One region of the Pseudoalteromonas sp. SR41-8 genome, then DNA from elsewhere that is predicted to be linked to it. Evidence: predicted binding sites of a transcription regulator. Region 1 holds the regulator's gene; the other holds the start of a gene.
What was found. Region 1 encodes MetJ, which represses methionine synthesis genes. Its sites were predicted from a motif close to TAGACGTCTAGACGTCTA; they were not measured.
Positions count from the first base shown of each region.

Region 1 (8,140 bases):
GGGTCATTTTGATTGATACATCAACCAAGTCGCGAATGATGGTTTCAACTTCTTTACCAACATAGCCCACTTCAGTGAACTTAGTCGCTTCGACTTTAATGAAAGGCGCGTTGGCAAGTTTTGCTAAACGACGGGCAATTTCAGTTTTACCAACACCGGTTGGACCGATCATCAGGATATTCTTCGGCGTTACTTCAGCGCGAAGATCTTCATCTAATTGCATGCGGCGCCAGCGATTACGAAGGGCAATAGCCACTGCTTTTTTTGCTTTTGCTTGACCAATTATATGCAGGTCAAGTTCATGAACGATTTCTCTGGGAGTCATATCAGACATAGCAGTTCCTATTACAATTCTTCGATGGTTTGAAAGTTATTTGTGAATACACAAATGTTGCCGGCAATTGTCAGGCTTTTTTCAACAATTTCGCGGGCGCTTAAATCGGTGTTTTCAAGTAGGGCAGTTGCAGCTGATTGGGCAAAGTTACCACCACTACCAATGGCAATTAAATCATTTTCAGGCTGCACAACATCACCGTTACCAGTAATTATCAGTGAGGCTGTGGAGTCGGCAACAGCAAGCAATGCTTCGAGTTTGCGCAAGGCGCGATCGCTACGCCAATCTTTAGCCATTTCAACAGCGGCTTTGGTTAGATTGCCTTGGTGCATTTCAAGCTTGCTTTCAAAACGTTCGAACAGGGTGAAGGCATCAGCAGTGCCGCCAGCAAAACCGGCGATCACTTTGCCATTATAAAGGCGTCGAACTTTGCGGGCGTTGCCCTTCATTACGGTGTTACCAAGTGAAACTTGGCCATCGCCACCAATGACGACTTTATCGCCGCGACGTACACTTACAATAGTGGTCATGTTATTCCTCATCATCGAGTCGCAGGGGCGACTCGTTAAAAGCGATTGATGATGAGTTAATATGGGTTAATGGGCTAAAATCAAGTCCAATTCCAAATTCCGCAACCAGTTATTTTGCTACGCTTTAGTTTGTTTTTATCACTTTCGGCTAAACGTTTGGTTTTATAAGGACCTAAACGCACTTTATACCAGACACCGTTAGTGCCGGTTGTTTCACGAATTTCGGCGATTAATCCGGCAAATGCAATTTTAGCTTTTAAGGTTTCTGCTTGGCCATGGGTTCTGAACGAGCCGCATTGCATTACATAAGGGCCTTTTTGTTCAAGCTCTCTTACTTCAACTTGAATTTCATGCTCTTTGATTTCTTTTATGAATTCAGGAGGGCGTGGTTTAGGCAACTCTTGTTGCACTTTTGCAGGTGTTGGGTTTGCTTGTTGTTCAACCAGCTTTGGATCTGCATTGGTTTTGACATACCATAAACCAAAACTAAAACCGCCAACAAGTAGCACGGTAACCAGTACTAATAATACGGGGAATGGTTTTTTCGGTGGCGCTGTTTTTTTGCTATTACGGTTGCCCGGTTTTTTATTAATAAAATCGTGTTGTGCCATGGTGGTATTGGGCTTCTAACCTTAAATCATATCTATTGGATCTACATCTAAGCTCCATCGCACCTTTTGCGCTAATTTACTGGTACTTAAGTAGTCTACCATTTGCGCGAGATATTGGTGTAATAGAGGGCGTTCGAGCGCTTGAATATGCAATTGAAAGCGATATTTCCCCGCAATTCGCTCGAGCGGTGCAGGGATCGGACCTAGCAATTGTATACCAGTTAGACCTTGGACTGGAACTAAATCTGTTAAAAAATCGACCACTTGCTTTATGTTGTGACCTTCGGCGCGGACAATCGCCATATTAGTTATTGGTGGTAGCTGTGCGTCATCGCGCTCTTGCAGTGCAAAACGGGCGAAATCTTGATAACCATTATTGACTAAATCTTGTAATAAAGGATGCTCGGGAAAGTGAGTTTGCAATAATACATGACCTGGTTCGCCACTGCGCCCAGCACGGCCAGCCACCTGAGTAACCAATTGTGCTAAATGCTCTGTGGCGCGAAAGTCGCACGAGTACAAGCCGCCGTCGACATCAAGGATCAATACTAAGCTCACATCAGCAAAGTGATGACCTTTGGCAAGCATTTGGGTGCCAACTAAAATCCGTGCACCGCCTTGGTTTATATCGTCTAGGGCTTTTTCTAAACTGCCTTTACGACGCGTTGAGTCGCGGTCAATCCGGCTAATTGGGGTATCAGGAAACTCGGTTGTTAAAAACTCTTCTATTTGTTCGGTGCCTTTGCCGTTAGGAAATATTTGTGTACTACCACAATCTGGACATTGGTGCGGCACGCGTTCTTGCTCACCGCAGTGATGGCAAATCATCTGGCCGATGGCCTTGTGAAAAGTCGCACTGGTGCTGCAACGTGTGCACTCACTTAACCAACCACATTCATGGCAAATCAGGGTAGGCGAAAAACCGCGACGGTTTAGAAATACCATCACTTGTTTGCCTCGTTTTAAATGCTGACGCATAGTGGCAAGACTGGCATGGGCTATACCAGCTTGATCCGGCTGGCCTTTCATATCAATCAGCTGAAATTTATTGTCGGTACTGGTTTGCGCACGTTGCGTTAGGCTCAGCAGTTGGTATTTATTATGAATTGCCTTATGCAAGGTTTCGAGCGCCGGGGTTGCTGAGCCTAAAATCAGCGGTATTTTATGTTGAAAAGCGCGGTATGCGGCTAAATCACGGGCATGGTAACGTAAGGTATCTTGTTGTTTAAATGAACCGTCATGTTCTTCATCAACAATGATCATACCAAGCTTTAAAAATGGTAAAAAGATACTCGAACGTGTACCAATCACAATTGCGCAACTGGCTTTTTCACAAAAGCGCCAAGTTTGTAAGCGTTCGTTATCGGTCAGTGCTGAATGCCACAGCATAATCGGCGTATCAGGAAAGCGACGACGAAATCGATTAACCGTTTGTGGCGTAAGGCCAATTTCAGGCACTAGTACGAGTGCTTGTTCACCGCGTTTTAAAACCTCTTCAAGGCATTGTAAGTAAACCTCGGTTTTACCACTGCCAGTGACACCTTCTAGTAAAAAGCTATTGAAACCGACCGCTTGATTAATGGTGGTACAGGCTACTGCTTGCTCTTTATTTAGAGTCGGCTTAGTGCCTACGGTGGGAAGTTGTTGTTGCCATTGGTTGTCGTGTTCAATCGTTTGGCTGATCAGCTCTTTGTTAAGTAAGCTGTCGATAGTTTTTTTACTAAACCCCAGCGCTTTTAATTCTGTAAGTGATGATTTACCCGAATCTGCCAGTTGTTTGAGTAAGCTTAGTTGGCTCTTTGCTTTTAAAGACGGTAATTTAGCGCCTTTTTCAGTTAGTGCCACCATACTAATACTGCTTTTATCTGGGCACAGTCCTTGACGCAGCGCGCCAGGCAGGGCGATATGAATTGTTTCACCTAGTGGGTAGCAATAATAGCGCGCAGTAAAACGCAATAATTCGATATGTCGCTCTGATAAAACGGCTTCATCATCAATCACTTCAAGCACTGCTTTAAGTTTATTAACCGGCACATCGGTGTTGGTTTTTAGCGCCAGTACTACCGCAACTTTGCGCTGATTACCAAATGGCACCCATACCCGCGCACCGACTTTAGGCATCACCGATAAACCATCGAGTTGCTCTGGAATGCGATAATCAAAGGTGCGATGCAACGGTACTTTTATAGCAACTTCAACAAAACTCATAACAACCCAAACAAGAACGAATAAGGGAGTTAATGTACTAAAATTATGGCTGAAAACCTACCTGCAAATATCTTCTTTAAAACTTTTGTTCATTTTATTAGCAAAAACGACATTTAAAGCTTGTAGCAAGTGGGGTTGTTGCTTAGAATACGCGTCCTAAATAATTTGTTTTAACGACGTATGGTGCCAGACTCCGGGTTTGGAGAGCGATGCGGCCTTAACTAGAGGTTTCTATGAAAGAAGGTATTCACCCTAAGTACGAAGTAATTTCAGCATCATGTTCATGTGGAAATAAATTCGAAACTCGTTCTACTCTGTGTAAAGACATTCACTTAGACGTATGTTCTGCGTGTCACCCGTTTTACACTGGTAAGCAAAAAGTTTTAGACACAGGTGGCCGTGTTGATCGCTTTAACAAGCGTTTCGGTTCACTTAGCAGCAAGTAATTCTTGTTGTTTTGTCGGAAAAAGCACCTTAGGGTGCTTTTTTTTATGCCTGCTATTTATTAAAAACACCGCCTTTTAGTCTTTATTTCTTGCTCTAGTGCTCCAGCTTTACGCATTCATTATGTTGTGACTATTTCCCACTTTTATATCCAGTATAGCGAGTAAATAACAGACAAATAGTGATTTGTTGACTATATTGTCATTCTCGTTAAAGCGATAAATTAAACGTTTTTGTCGGTAAAGTTAGGTCTTTTGCGGTTAAATGTTGTTAACGTCTTACTTTGATGGTTTTTAGTCATAGGTCATTATTTTTGCTTTAAAGCGTTGCATAATGAGCATTTTAAGATGGGTTTTTTGATGCTTTGTGGCGTTTTTATAGCCGAAAATTGAAGCTTTTTTGCAAAAAATGCTGACAAAACGCATAAAATTAACGGATATAGCATATAACAGGATAGACCTGATATTGCTTGAATTTAATTATAATATAGGTATCGTTCCCTATAAGATATAAGAACTGCTTACTCTCACTTTCAACTTAACTTACTTGCAGGATAAAATCGCGTTATGTCAGACTTTCGTGAACAAGCTTTACATTACCATTCGCACCCCGTTCCAGGAAAAATTAGCGTTGAGCTTACAAAGCCAGCTGAAACCGTACAGGATCTTGCACTCGCATACAGCCCCGGTGTTGCAGAACCGGTACGTGAAATAGCTGCTGATCCCGCTAATGCCTACAAATACACCGGTAAAGGCAATATGGTTGCGGTTATTACTAACGGCACCGCTATTTTAGGTTTAGGTAACTTAGGTCCATTGGCTTCAAAACCGGTTATGGAAGGTAAAGCGTTATTATTTAAACGCTTTGCGGGTCTAGATTCGATAGATATTGAGGTGAAACACAATACCACCGAAGATTTCATCAATACAGTTGCTAACATCGCTGATACGTTTGGCGGTATTAACTTAGAAGACATTAAAGCGCCAGAGTGTTTTGAAATAGAAAAAGCATTGATCGAGCGTTGTAGCATTCCAGTGTTCCACGACGATCAACACGGTACCGCGATTGTAACGGCTGCTGGTATGATCAACGCACTTGAAGTACAAGGCAAAGAAATCGAAAATGCGATTATCGTTTGTTTAGGAGCCGGTGCCGCAGCGGTTGCGTGTATGGAGCTACTGATCAAGTGTGGCGCATTGCGTGAACATATTTACATGTTAGATCGTAAAGGCGTTATTCATACTCGTCGTGATGATTTAAACGAGTACAAACAGTTATTCGCTAACAATACAGATAAGCGCACACTGCAAGATGTTATTGCTGATGCCGATGTATTTGTTGGTGTATCTGGCCCGAATTTACTTTCTCCTGACGATCTTAAGCTAATGGCTGATCGACCTGTAGTGTTTGCCTGTTCAAACCCAGATCCAGAAATCTCACCAGTGCTTGCTCATGGTGCTCGCGATGATTTAATCATGGCAACGGGTCGTTCAGATTATCCAAACCAAGTTAACAACGTGCTGTGTTTCCCATTTATTTTCCGTGGTGCGCTAGATGTGCGTGCAAGCAAAATTAATGATGAAATGAAAATTGCTGCGGTTGACGCTATTCGTAGCATTGCTAAAGAACCAGTACCAGCGGAAGTATTAAAAGCGGCGGGTGTTGAGACACTTGAATTTGGTGCGCAGTATATTATTCCAAAACCGATGGATCCGCGTTTATTACCGCGCATTGCCAAAGCAGTAGCGCAAGCGGCAATTGATTCTGGTGTTGCACAAATTGATATGCCGGAAAACTACATGGAGTAGCTGCTTAGCTGCAATTGGTAATGGCACAATAATAAAAACCTCAGTAACTTACGTTACTGAGGTTTTTTTGTAGCCAATTCCTGAAGCAGGAATATATACAAATGATAACTTAATCTTCGTTGAGTACAGGTACTTCGAGACCCATTTCAAGCATGATTTTTTTCACTTCTTCAGGCACTTTCTCTGGATTATCTTTACGTAAATCTTCATCGTTTGGCAGTGGTTGGCCAGTAAATGCGTGTAAAAATGCTTCACAAAGTAATTCGCTATTTGTTGCATGGCGAAGATTATTAATTTGACGACGAGTGCGCTCATCAGTCAAAACTTTTAATACATTTAGCGGGATCGAAACGGTGATCTTTTTAACTTGTTCTGATTTTTTCCCGTGTTCTGCGTATGGGTGAATATATTCACCATTCCATTTAGCCATAGGATGTATCGTTGCCTCAGGTTGTTAATTGTTTGCGCGACCTTTTGCAGCGCAAAGATGGCGAAATTCTATCGTGTTAAAAAAGATAGTCAAACACTTGTTTTTTAGCCATCTAGCGGCTTAAATGTTTTTACTTCTAATCTTGCGGCTAAAACCGCATAAATGCTTTGACTTATTAAATTTGATCCTCTAACCTTTTAGACGTCTAAACATCCATTTAATTGTAGGTGACGGTATGAGTCAAAAGAATAAAGCAACCATTGCAGTACGCAATGGTATTGATGCAGATAAACATCACGGCGCGGTTGTGCCTCCCATTCATTTATCGACCACCTACTCATTTGCTGATTTTGATAAAAAGCGCCAATATGATTATGGCCGTAGCGGCAACCCAAACCGTGATTTACTCGCTGAAACGCTCGCTAAGCTTGAAGGTGGCGCTAAGGGGATTATCACTGCAACGGGCATGGCTGCGGTGCATTTAGCTACTCAGCTGCTAAACAGTGACGATACTTTAGTGATCCCACATGATTGCTATGGCGGTAGTTACCGCTTATTCACCTCACTTGAAAAGCGTGGCTTATTAAAGTTAGTGGTTTTAGATTTAACTAAATCTGAAAATCATCAAAAAATTCTTGAGATAAAACCAAAGCTAATTTGGATTGAAACACCGAGTAATCCTATCTTACGGTTAACCGATATTAAAGCGATCACCACGATTGCTAAGCAGTGCGGTGCGTTGGTTGGTGCCGATAACACATTTTTATCACCTGCTTTGCAAAACCCAATTGAGTTTGGTGTTGATATTGTGGTGCATTCGACCACTAAATATATTAACGGTCACTCAGATGTTGTTGGTGGTGCGGTGATCGCCGCTACCCAAGAGTTGGGTGATGAGCTTGCTTGGTGGGCTAATAACATTGGCATTACCGGTGCTCCGTTTGATAGCTACTTAACGTTACGTGGTTTACGTACTTTGAATGTTCGTTTACGTCAGCATCAAGAAAATGCCTTTATTATTGCCCAATATCTAGAAAACTCCCCTTATGTAAGCCAAGTATATTACCCTGGATTAGTATCTCATCCACAGCATGAACTCGCTAAACAGCAGCAACGTGGTTTTGGTGGCATGGTAAGCTTTGATATCAAAGGTGATATTAATGATGCTGCAGAATTTTTGACCAGCTTAGAAGAATTTAGCTTAGCTGAGTCATTAGGTGGGGTTGAGAGTTTGATTTGTCACCCTGCAACAATGACCCACGCAGGTATGGAGGCAACTGCTCGTCTTGCTGCGGGAGTAGGTGATACCCTGATCCGTATTTCGGTGGGCATTGAAGATGTAAAAGATTTAATCGCTGACTTAGATCGTGTATTCAATAAAGTGAAACCAGGTCAAGCTCAGCACGGCGCAAAAGTAATCGCTTCCTCTGTTCAACAACAAGATGATGAGCAATCAAGCTCATTTAAACTGACTCCTGCACATACGGCTTTGTGGTAATAAAAAATGGTAAATATAGTTCATAAATTTGGTGGTTCTAGCCTTAGTTCTGCAGAGCGTTATCAGGCCGTAGCAAATATTATTCTAGCCCATACGGAAGCCGGTGATTGTGTGGTGGTATCCGCAGCCGGTAAAACTACTAATACGTTAGTTACGCTATGGCAGAGTTACCAGCAAGGTGATCAACAGGCAGTGAGTGATATTTTATTGCAGCTTGATAATCATCAACGTACTTTGATCGAGCAGTTATTGAGTCCAGCAGCGCGACATACGGCAT
Region 1 is NZ_JACJEE010000032.1:41,785-49,924, reverse strand. Features, by position in the region: gene hslU (HslU--HslV peptidase ATPase subunit) at 1-334, opposite strand, end outside; gene hslV (ATP-dependent protease subunit HslV) at 346-864, opposite strand; gene H5162_RS17505 (SPOR domain-containing protein) at 945-1,475, opposite strand; gene priA (primosomal protein N') at 1,497-3,683, opposite strand; gene rpmE (50S ribosomal protein L31) at 3,917-4,129, shown strand; gene H5162_RS17490 (malic enzyme-like NAD(P)-binding protein) at 4,694-5,935, shown strand; gene metJ (met regulon transcriptional regulator MetJ) at 6,045-6,365, opposite strand; gene metB (cystathionine gamma-synthase) at 6,601-7,863, shown strand; gene metL (bifunctional aspartate kinase/homoserine dehydrogenase II) at 7,870-8,140, shown strand, end outside.

Region 2 (8,140 bases), on a different contig from region 1:
GTTGTGTATATTCTGCCGCTTTTACTGCCGCTAAAAGGCATCATTCAAGATAAACCTTATACGTATGCGTGGGCAAACTTTATTGTTATGTTCTATTTTATTCACGGTTTTACCCTACTGTGGGTCGCACAAGAACAACTAATATGGGTCGTTTTAGAGCTGCTGTTCGCCAGTATGATGTTTATTGGTTGTACTTATTATGCACGTCACCGCGGTCAAGAGCTGGGGCTAAAAATTCAAAAACTAAAAGATGAGTTAGCAACAGAAAAAGCGGCTCATGAATTTAATAAAAAAGACTAAAGTTAATACCAAACGACTTAAATATTTAACCATTCTAGCGAGCTAAATGGTCAGTAACTTAACACGATTGGTATAACAACTAAAAAACGCGCTTAATTAGCGCGTTTTTGTCTACGGTACATGCAAGAAGCTTAAACAACTTCACTTAACGTTGCCAATGCCACAATACTTGCTAAGCCTAGCTGCCCAACTAAACTGATCAATGAGCAACAACGCAGTACAAATAACCCCCATGGGTGTTTAATATGAGGGTATAAAGCGCAGCGCTTCAAACTCATTGCAAAAAAGAAGCAGACAATTGCCAACATGGTTAAGCAAAGCGTCAGTTCACTTTTAATTGCAATCGAATCATCAAAAAAGAAAAACAACTGTAGCGGCAACAATAAAGTCACGATGGCATGTAAGGCGTGGACTTTTTTGATCCGCGAAAATTGTCCATCCGGCGATAATTCTTTAATACCAAAATCACGCTCTAAGCATTTCACTAACTGACTGGCTTTAACACTCACAGCTAAACGATAACAACTTAAGCCATCACAGTTACGAACACGAAAGTCATAGCCAGACTTCAATAATAGCACCATCAAAGGCTCATTTTTTGCTAGTACCGCATAATGTAAAGCACTGTTACCAAGGGCATCACGTTGTTTTTTATCTTGTTTATCTAATAAGGTTTGTACTAAATTAACAAACCCTTTTTCAACTGCCCACATAAAGGCCGTTTTACCATTTTCATCCGCCAACGTGCCTGTTGCACCTTGCTCTATAAAACGCATCGCCATCGTTTGTTTAGCTGTGTCAAAACGCAAATGCGCCAACAGTGCTTGTTCTAATAGCACCACTGAGTCAACATCTGGTGATACTTGGGTCAATAAGGTGAAATAATCCTTTCCGCCAGCAACTTTTTTCGCCGCTAATTCACTTAACGCATTAACGTCATCGATTGAGTCAGGTATAAAGGTGCTAAAACGTTCACGAAAATCAACTTCTTTCCACAGTGCCAAAGCATCTTCAGCACTCACTTTACTGCCCGCATTGAGCGCATACTCGATGATTGTAAAATAGCGTTTTGAGAATAACTGAGATAATAACGTAACGGGTGTTTCTATCGTTGTTTGTGACGCTACAGCTGCATATTTTTCAAGACGTTGGCAAAGTAATAGCACTAAACTCTCTGGGCTATACTCGTTATCAAAATAGTAATCTTTAGCTGCCGAAATATACTGTTGAGCGGCTTCATCATATTCACAGATATGTTGGAAAAAACACTCTTCAAATGGCTCAAGGGGAGTTAACCAGGTTAAATAATAGATAGGCGGTAGCACAGTAGTACACACGCCATTGTCTTCTTCAGTCGAGCGACAAGCCGGCCATGCTTCTAAAGCGTCTAAAATAAATGCACCGTTTTGCTCAATAAGTCCTTTGACTAATAACGGGTATTCTTTAGGCCAAATAAGTACATTTTCCATTAAAAAAACACAACTCCAGTGTCTATCTTGCTCGGTACAAAGGTCAGTAAAAGAGTTTAACAACTACAAACTGACACTGCGCTTAATATAATTTTAAGTACCCCAGTAAATTAGTGATACCAGTGGGTATGTAAGCGCTTATTCTAGCATACCCAAAACCACACGCTATAGCCAAACCGTGTGATTTTAAAAGAAAATAACAAAGCACCATGCAGTTAACACTGCACGGTGCTTTAGGTTGGAGACTTACTTGGAAATGATTACTTACTGTTAAGCTCAGCTGTCACTTGGTCAAGGCCAACTTCTGAAATTCGTTGAATAACTTCTTTTTGCTTTGCACTGAGTAACGAAATACCTTCAGCGACAATATCATATACTTTCCAGCTACCATCTTTGCCTTGGCGAAGCTTAAAGTGTAAGTCAATCGTTGGCGCATTATCTGCAATAATTTGCGTCTTAACCGTGGCAAACTCGCTCTCTGCAGCATCGTTACTTTCTTCGAATTTTATTTCTTGCCCGGTATATTTCATTAATGCACTAGCATAGGTAGTGGTTAAGTAATGCTCCACTGCACTTATAAATGCAGTCGCTTGTTGGCGATCGATACCTTTAATGTGCTTACCTAATAATTTATAGGAAACAAATTTAACATCTATATTAGGCATTAAATACTGATCAACAATGTGTGCCATGTCACTTTTGCTCGCTGTGCCTTGGCTGTTTATTTTGCCAATTTCACTAAACAGCTGATCGCCTACCTGAGTTAATAACTGATTAGGTGACTGTTGTGTTTGCGCAAACAAGGAAGCACTAAAAACTAGCGCGATTAATAATAAATAACGACCAAGTGAAATCATTGTTGATAAGTCCTAAGTAAATCTTGTAGCGTAATTTACGCTGTTCATAAGAGATTAAAAAGCCTCAAAATAGCACCTTATTAGTGCCAACACGGCATCAATTGATTTAATCTTTTTATTTCATATTGTTAGCTAAGCTCATGTAATAACACACAGAGTCTGTGAATTTATGCCACTTGAATTAGCCTCCCCCACGCCCTTATTTTGTAAATAACGTTTTCATCTAAAGAGCTTTACCATGTTATTTAAAACATTAACTGTATTGATTTTATTATCTATTTCCATGTTCAGCAGACTATCTTATGGCGCGCCCTATACACTTTCCCCTCATGGCTATGCCATTGATTATATTCAGGGGGAAGGTGATGTTAAAGGTTTAAAACTGGCATACCAATACCATGCTCCAGCACTACAATCATTAATTGAAAATACCCATATTTACTTAGAATCAAGTATTAATATTTGGGAATACGGCGCAGATAATAGCCATCAGACAAATGTTGTCCTTGCAATGTCCCCGGTATTTCAACATCTGATCAGCTCAGTGCGCGGTATTCCTCTGTATTTCGAAGCCGGCATAGGGATTTCATTAGTCAATGACACTCACTTCGCCGGCAAAAATGTGAGTACCCACTACCAGTTTGAAGACCGACTAGGCTTTGTTGCTGATTTTGGAAAAACCAAAGCTGCGGTGCGTTATTTACACTATTCAAATGCAGGGTTTAAAAGACCAAACCCAGGTCTTGATTTTATTTCGCTGTCGTTTTCTAGACGTTTTTAACCCTAGAAATCTTTGCTACACTAAGTACTTATAAATGACTCATTAGAGATCACCATGCAAATTTGGCATATACTCATCATCATCTTAGTGTTGGCAATCATTATCGGTAATATTTTGCTGATCAAACACTCAGCAAAAATGGATTTTAAAAAACCAACCGATGAAGATGAACTCAAATCAGAGCAACAAAAAAAGCCCTAACTAAGTTTTGTTAGGGCTTTACATCTTAGGGGATGTTCTTACTGCAGCTCCTCACGCAGCTCTTTGGTTGCTTTAACCATATTATCAAGAGCTTGTCGCGTTTCTTGCCAACCACGGGTTTTCAAACCACAGTCCGGGTTTACCCATAAACGCGCAACCGGTATTTTTCGTGCGGCTTTATGGATCAACGTTTTCATCCATGCAATATCCGGTACATTCGGAGTGTGAATATCATATACACCTGGACCAATATCATTTGGATAATCAAAATTCTCAAATGCTTCAAGTAGTTCCATGTTAGAACGTGAGGTTTCAATGGTGATCACATCGGCATCCATATCTGCAATCGCGGCAATAATACCGTTAAATTCGGCGTAACACATGTGAGTATGAATTTGTGTTTCATCTTTCACACCGCTTGCTGAGACCCTAAATGCATACGCTGCCCATTCTAAATATGCTTGCCATTGGCTACATTTAAGCGGCATACCTTCACGAAATGCAGGTTCATCAATTTGAATGATATCAATACCGGCATTTTGTAAATCGACCACTTCATCACGTAGCGCAAGTGCAATTTGATTAGCGATGGTGGGTTTGTCTAAATCATCACGAATGAATGACCAAAACAGAATAGTTACAGGACCTGTTAGCATGCCTTTCATTTTCTTACTCGTCAGCGACTGTGCGTATTTTGTCCACTGAACCGTCATCGCTTGTTCACGTGATACATCCCCCCAAATTACAGGTGGTTTCACACATCGCGAGCCGTAGCTTTGCACCCAACCAAACTGGGTAAAAGCAAAGCCTTCTAATAGTTCAGCAAAGTATTCAACCATGTCATTACGCTCCGATTCGCCGTGCACTAACACATCTAAATCAAGCGCCTCTTGCTCTTCAACAGCGTAACGAATTTCTGCTTTCATTTGCCTTTGATAATCATCCGCAGATAATTCACCGGCTTTATAATCACGGCGTGCTTGACGAATTACTTGAGTTTGTGGAAATGATCCTATCGTGGTGGTCGGCAGTAGCGGTAAATTAAGTGCTGCATGTTGTTTTTCAATACGTTGAGAAAATGCATGATTACGCTTACCGTCTTTTGCGGTGAGTGCAGTTACACGCTTTTGTACAGCTGTATTATTTACACGAGTAGAGGTTAAGCGTGCTTTAATAGGTGCTGAATAAGCAACGAGCTCACTGCTATCATTGCTTTCAAGCGCGGCTTTTAATAATGACAACTCTTGGCCTTTTTGTTTTGCAAATGCAAGCCATGAACAAAGCTCATCATCGAGCTTTTCTTCTTGCTCTAAATCAACCGGTGTATGCAGTAAAGAACAAGATGGAGCAAGCCATAGATTATCACCGCGCTTTAGCGCAATGTCTTTTATGCTATTAAATACAACCTCTAAATCAGTACGCCAAATATTACGGCCATTTACTACGCCTAATGATAAAACTTGATCTGTACTTAATAATATATCTAGTTTTGCAACATCAACATTTGTTGCAACACAATCAAAATGTACGCCATCAACAGGGTAACCTGCAATATCATCAAAGTAGGCAGTGACTGAGTCAAAATAACTAGCAAGTAACAACTTCACGCCTTGACCTGCAAGTGCACGAAAGCTTGTTTTTAATGCCTCTTGATAATCTTCTGTCAGCTCTAAACCTAATATAGGCTCATCAACCTGTACCCATTCAATCCCTTGCTGCGCTAATTTAGCGAACACGTGTTGATAAACAGCTAATAGTTTTTCAAGTAAGCTAAGTTTATCAAACTCCTCACCTGCACATTTTGCTAAGTAAAGATAAGTGACTGGACCGACCAATACTACTTTTGCATTGTGCCCCAATGCTTGTGCTTGAGTAACTTGCTCGAATAACTCAGTCCAGGTTAGTTGAAACTGCTGATCATGAGTTAGCTCTGGAACTATGTAATGATAATTAGTATTAAACCACTTTGTCATTTCGCTTGCTGCACATGAACAACCGCTTGGTGCGCGACCACGCCCAATACGAAATAATGTATCAAGATCAATGCTACCATCCGCTTTTTGATGACGCTTGGGCACTGCGCCAATCAATAAAGAGGTAGATAACACATGGTCATACCAAGCAAAGTCACCTACCGGTAATAAATCAATCCCAGCATCTGCTTGAAGAGCCCAATTTTCTGCGCGGATCGTCTTACCTTGTTCAAGCAACTGCGCTTGGCTGATTTTACCAGCCCAGTATGATTCTACTGCAAATTTTAGTTCACGCTTTCTACCTATGCGAGGAAAACCTAAGTTATGTAATTGTGCCATGTTGAAATTCCCTTCCAGCTGTTTAGATAGCTAAAACCATAAACCTATACCTGACATCAAACAATTGATGCTTCCTCAGTTTCAACTTGAGGTAAATTCATGGAAATATTTTTTTGCAAACTCAAAAAATATAATGACAACGCTGTCAAATATGATGCTATAGTATATTTGTAAATTTCACGTAAAAAAATGGGGTTTATAGCCATCTAGACGTTGATGCATCTTAATTTAAGGCGTATTATGGCTGTAATCTGAGTTAAACTCACCTTTACCATGAGAATTATTAAAGATGATTGATGTAAAACACTTAAAGACCATCGCAACCTTGAAAGAAACCGGTTCATTGGTAAATACTGCGCGCGAATTATTTTTGACTCAATCCGCTTTGTCTCATCAAATCAAAGATTTAGAAAACAAACTTGATTGCCAACTATTTGAACGTAAAACTCAACCGGTGCGCTTTACCCCACAAGGTATGCTATTACTTGAACTTGCCAGCGAAGTACTCCCGCGTGTTGAAGCAACCAAATGCCGTTTAAAAGAAAGTCTTAATCAACCAATTTCACAATTACGACTTAGTGTTGAATGCCATGCTTGTTTTCATTGGTTATTACCAACAATTAAAGAATTCAATAACTTTTGGCCTGATATCAAAGTTGATTATGAGCGCGGCTTTAGTTATGACGCTATTCCTGATCTGCTCAGTGATGAATTAGATTTAGTACTCACTTCAGACATTCGTGAACCAGATAAACTTGAATACGCACATTTATTTGATTTTAAACTTAAATTAATTGTTGCTCCAGATCATGAACTAGCGAAAAAAGCCTATGTAACGGCACTTGATTTGAAAAACGAGACGATTATTTCGTACCCTATTCCACGAGAGCGTCAGGATATCTTCAAACATTTTATTCAAAATGCACGTTTTGATGGCACCTTGAAAACCGTAGATCAGGGCTTGCTCATTTTTCAGCTTGTCAGTGCCGGAATGGGGGTTGCAGCATTACCGGATTGGTTAGTAACACCATATGAAAGCCAAGGACTCATTAAGTCGATTCCATTAGGCGCGCTGGGATTAACCCGTCCAATGTATTTAGCCATGAAAAAGAATATGAAAGATAACCCAGTGTATCGCCACTTTTTAAATACCTGTAAGTTAAATAACGGTCGATAAAATAGGTTTAACCCAGTAGCATACAGAAAACCCCTTTATGTGTGCTACTGTGATGTTTGAACTGAAAAAAATCCTCGGTGCAATGCTGATGCCATTGCCTCTGTTTGCTCTACTGTGCTTTGTTTGCTTATTAATCGCACTGCGTACCAAGAAAGTAAGCGTATTTATTGGTTTAATCGCAATCACCAGTTTATTGCTGATCAGTACCCCTTTTATTGGTCAAAAAATAATTGCTCCAAATTCACAGTTAAAGTATATTTTTGATACAAGTAAACAGCCGATACTCGATAAAATAGTGGTACTTGGTTGTGATATAAATCCTAACCCAAAACTTAACGCCAATAGCCAACTTGGTAATTGTGCTAAAAGCCGCTTAATCGAAGGTATGCGCTTAGCATATGTGTACCCACAAGCTCAACTTATTGTTTCAGGTGGCGGTTACAATAAAGTGACCAACAGTAGTTTGATGCAACAAACCGCGATAAGTTTAGGTATTGATGCGCAGCGTATTAAACAAAATCCTACGGCTATGGATACCGCCGATGAAGCACGGCTTTTAGCACCTGCTCTAGTTGATTTTAAAGTTGCACTGGTAACTTCGGCAAGTCACATGGCACGAGCAAAAGATCTATTTAATAGCCAAGGCGTTGATGTTATTCCCGCCGCCACTGATTTTTACGATTTCTCAGCGTGGCCTCATCACAAACAATATATTCCGAGTGTTGAAGTATTAAAGGCAGTCACAAGTTATTGGCATGAAGTAATCGGTAGTACGTGGATAAGTGTGCGCCGCTGGATTGATCCAGAAGCGCTTTAACATCTCACTCACTTAAAGTGAAGTAGCTGGCAACTCAAACTGGGTTGTCTATATCAATAAAGGTTACATCAAAGCCATGTTGCTCAGCCAATAACTCACCGAGCGCTTTTATGCCATAGCGTTCGGTGGCGTGATGGCCTGCGGCAAAAAAATCGATCTTTTGCTCACGCGAACTGTGAATGGTCTGCTCTGAAGCCTCGCCTGTTAAATAGGCATCAATCCCCTG
Region 2 is NZ_JACJEE010000018.1:51,140-59,279, reverse strand. Features, by position in the region: gene H5162_RS13285 (DUF2069 domain-containing protein) at 1-300, shown strand, start outside; gene H5162_RS13280 (ankyrin repeat domain-containing protein) at 432-1,769, opposite strand; gene H5162_RS13275 (phospholipid-binding protein MlaC) at 2,030-2,626, opposite strand; gene H5162_RS13270 (acyloxyacyl hydrolase) at 2,865-3,407, shown strand; gene H5162_RS13265 (DUF2897 family protein) at 3,462-3,608, shown strand; gene metE (5-methyltetrahydropteroyltriglutamate--homocysteine S-methyltransferase) at 3,647-5,920, opposite strand; gene H5162_RS13255 (LysR family transcriptional regulator) at 6,210-7,097, shown strand; gene H5162_RS13250 (ElyC/SanA/YdcF family protein) at 7,150-7,914, shown strand; gene H5162_RS13245 (Nif3-like dinuclear metal center hexameric protein) at 7,949-8,140, opposite strand, start outside.
Region 2: metE (5-methyltetrahydropteroyltriglutamate--homocysteine S-methyltransferase) is a predicted target of MetJ. The motif match lies at 6,120-6,137, and genes of this name have one in related genera.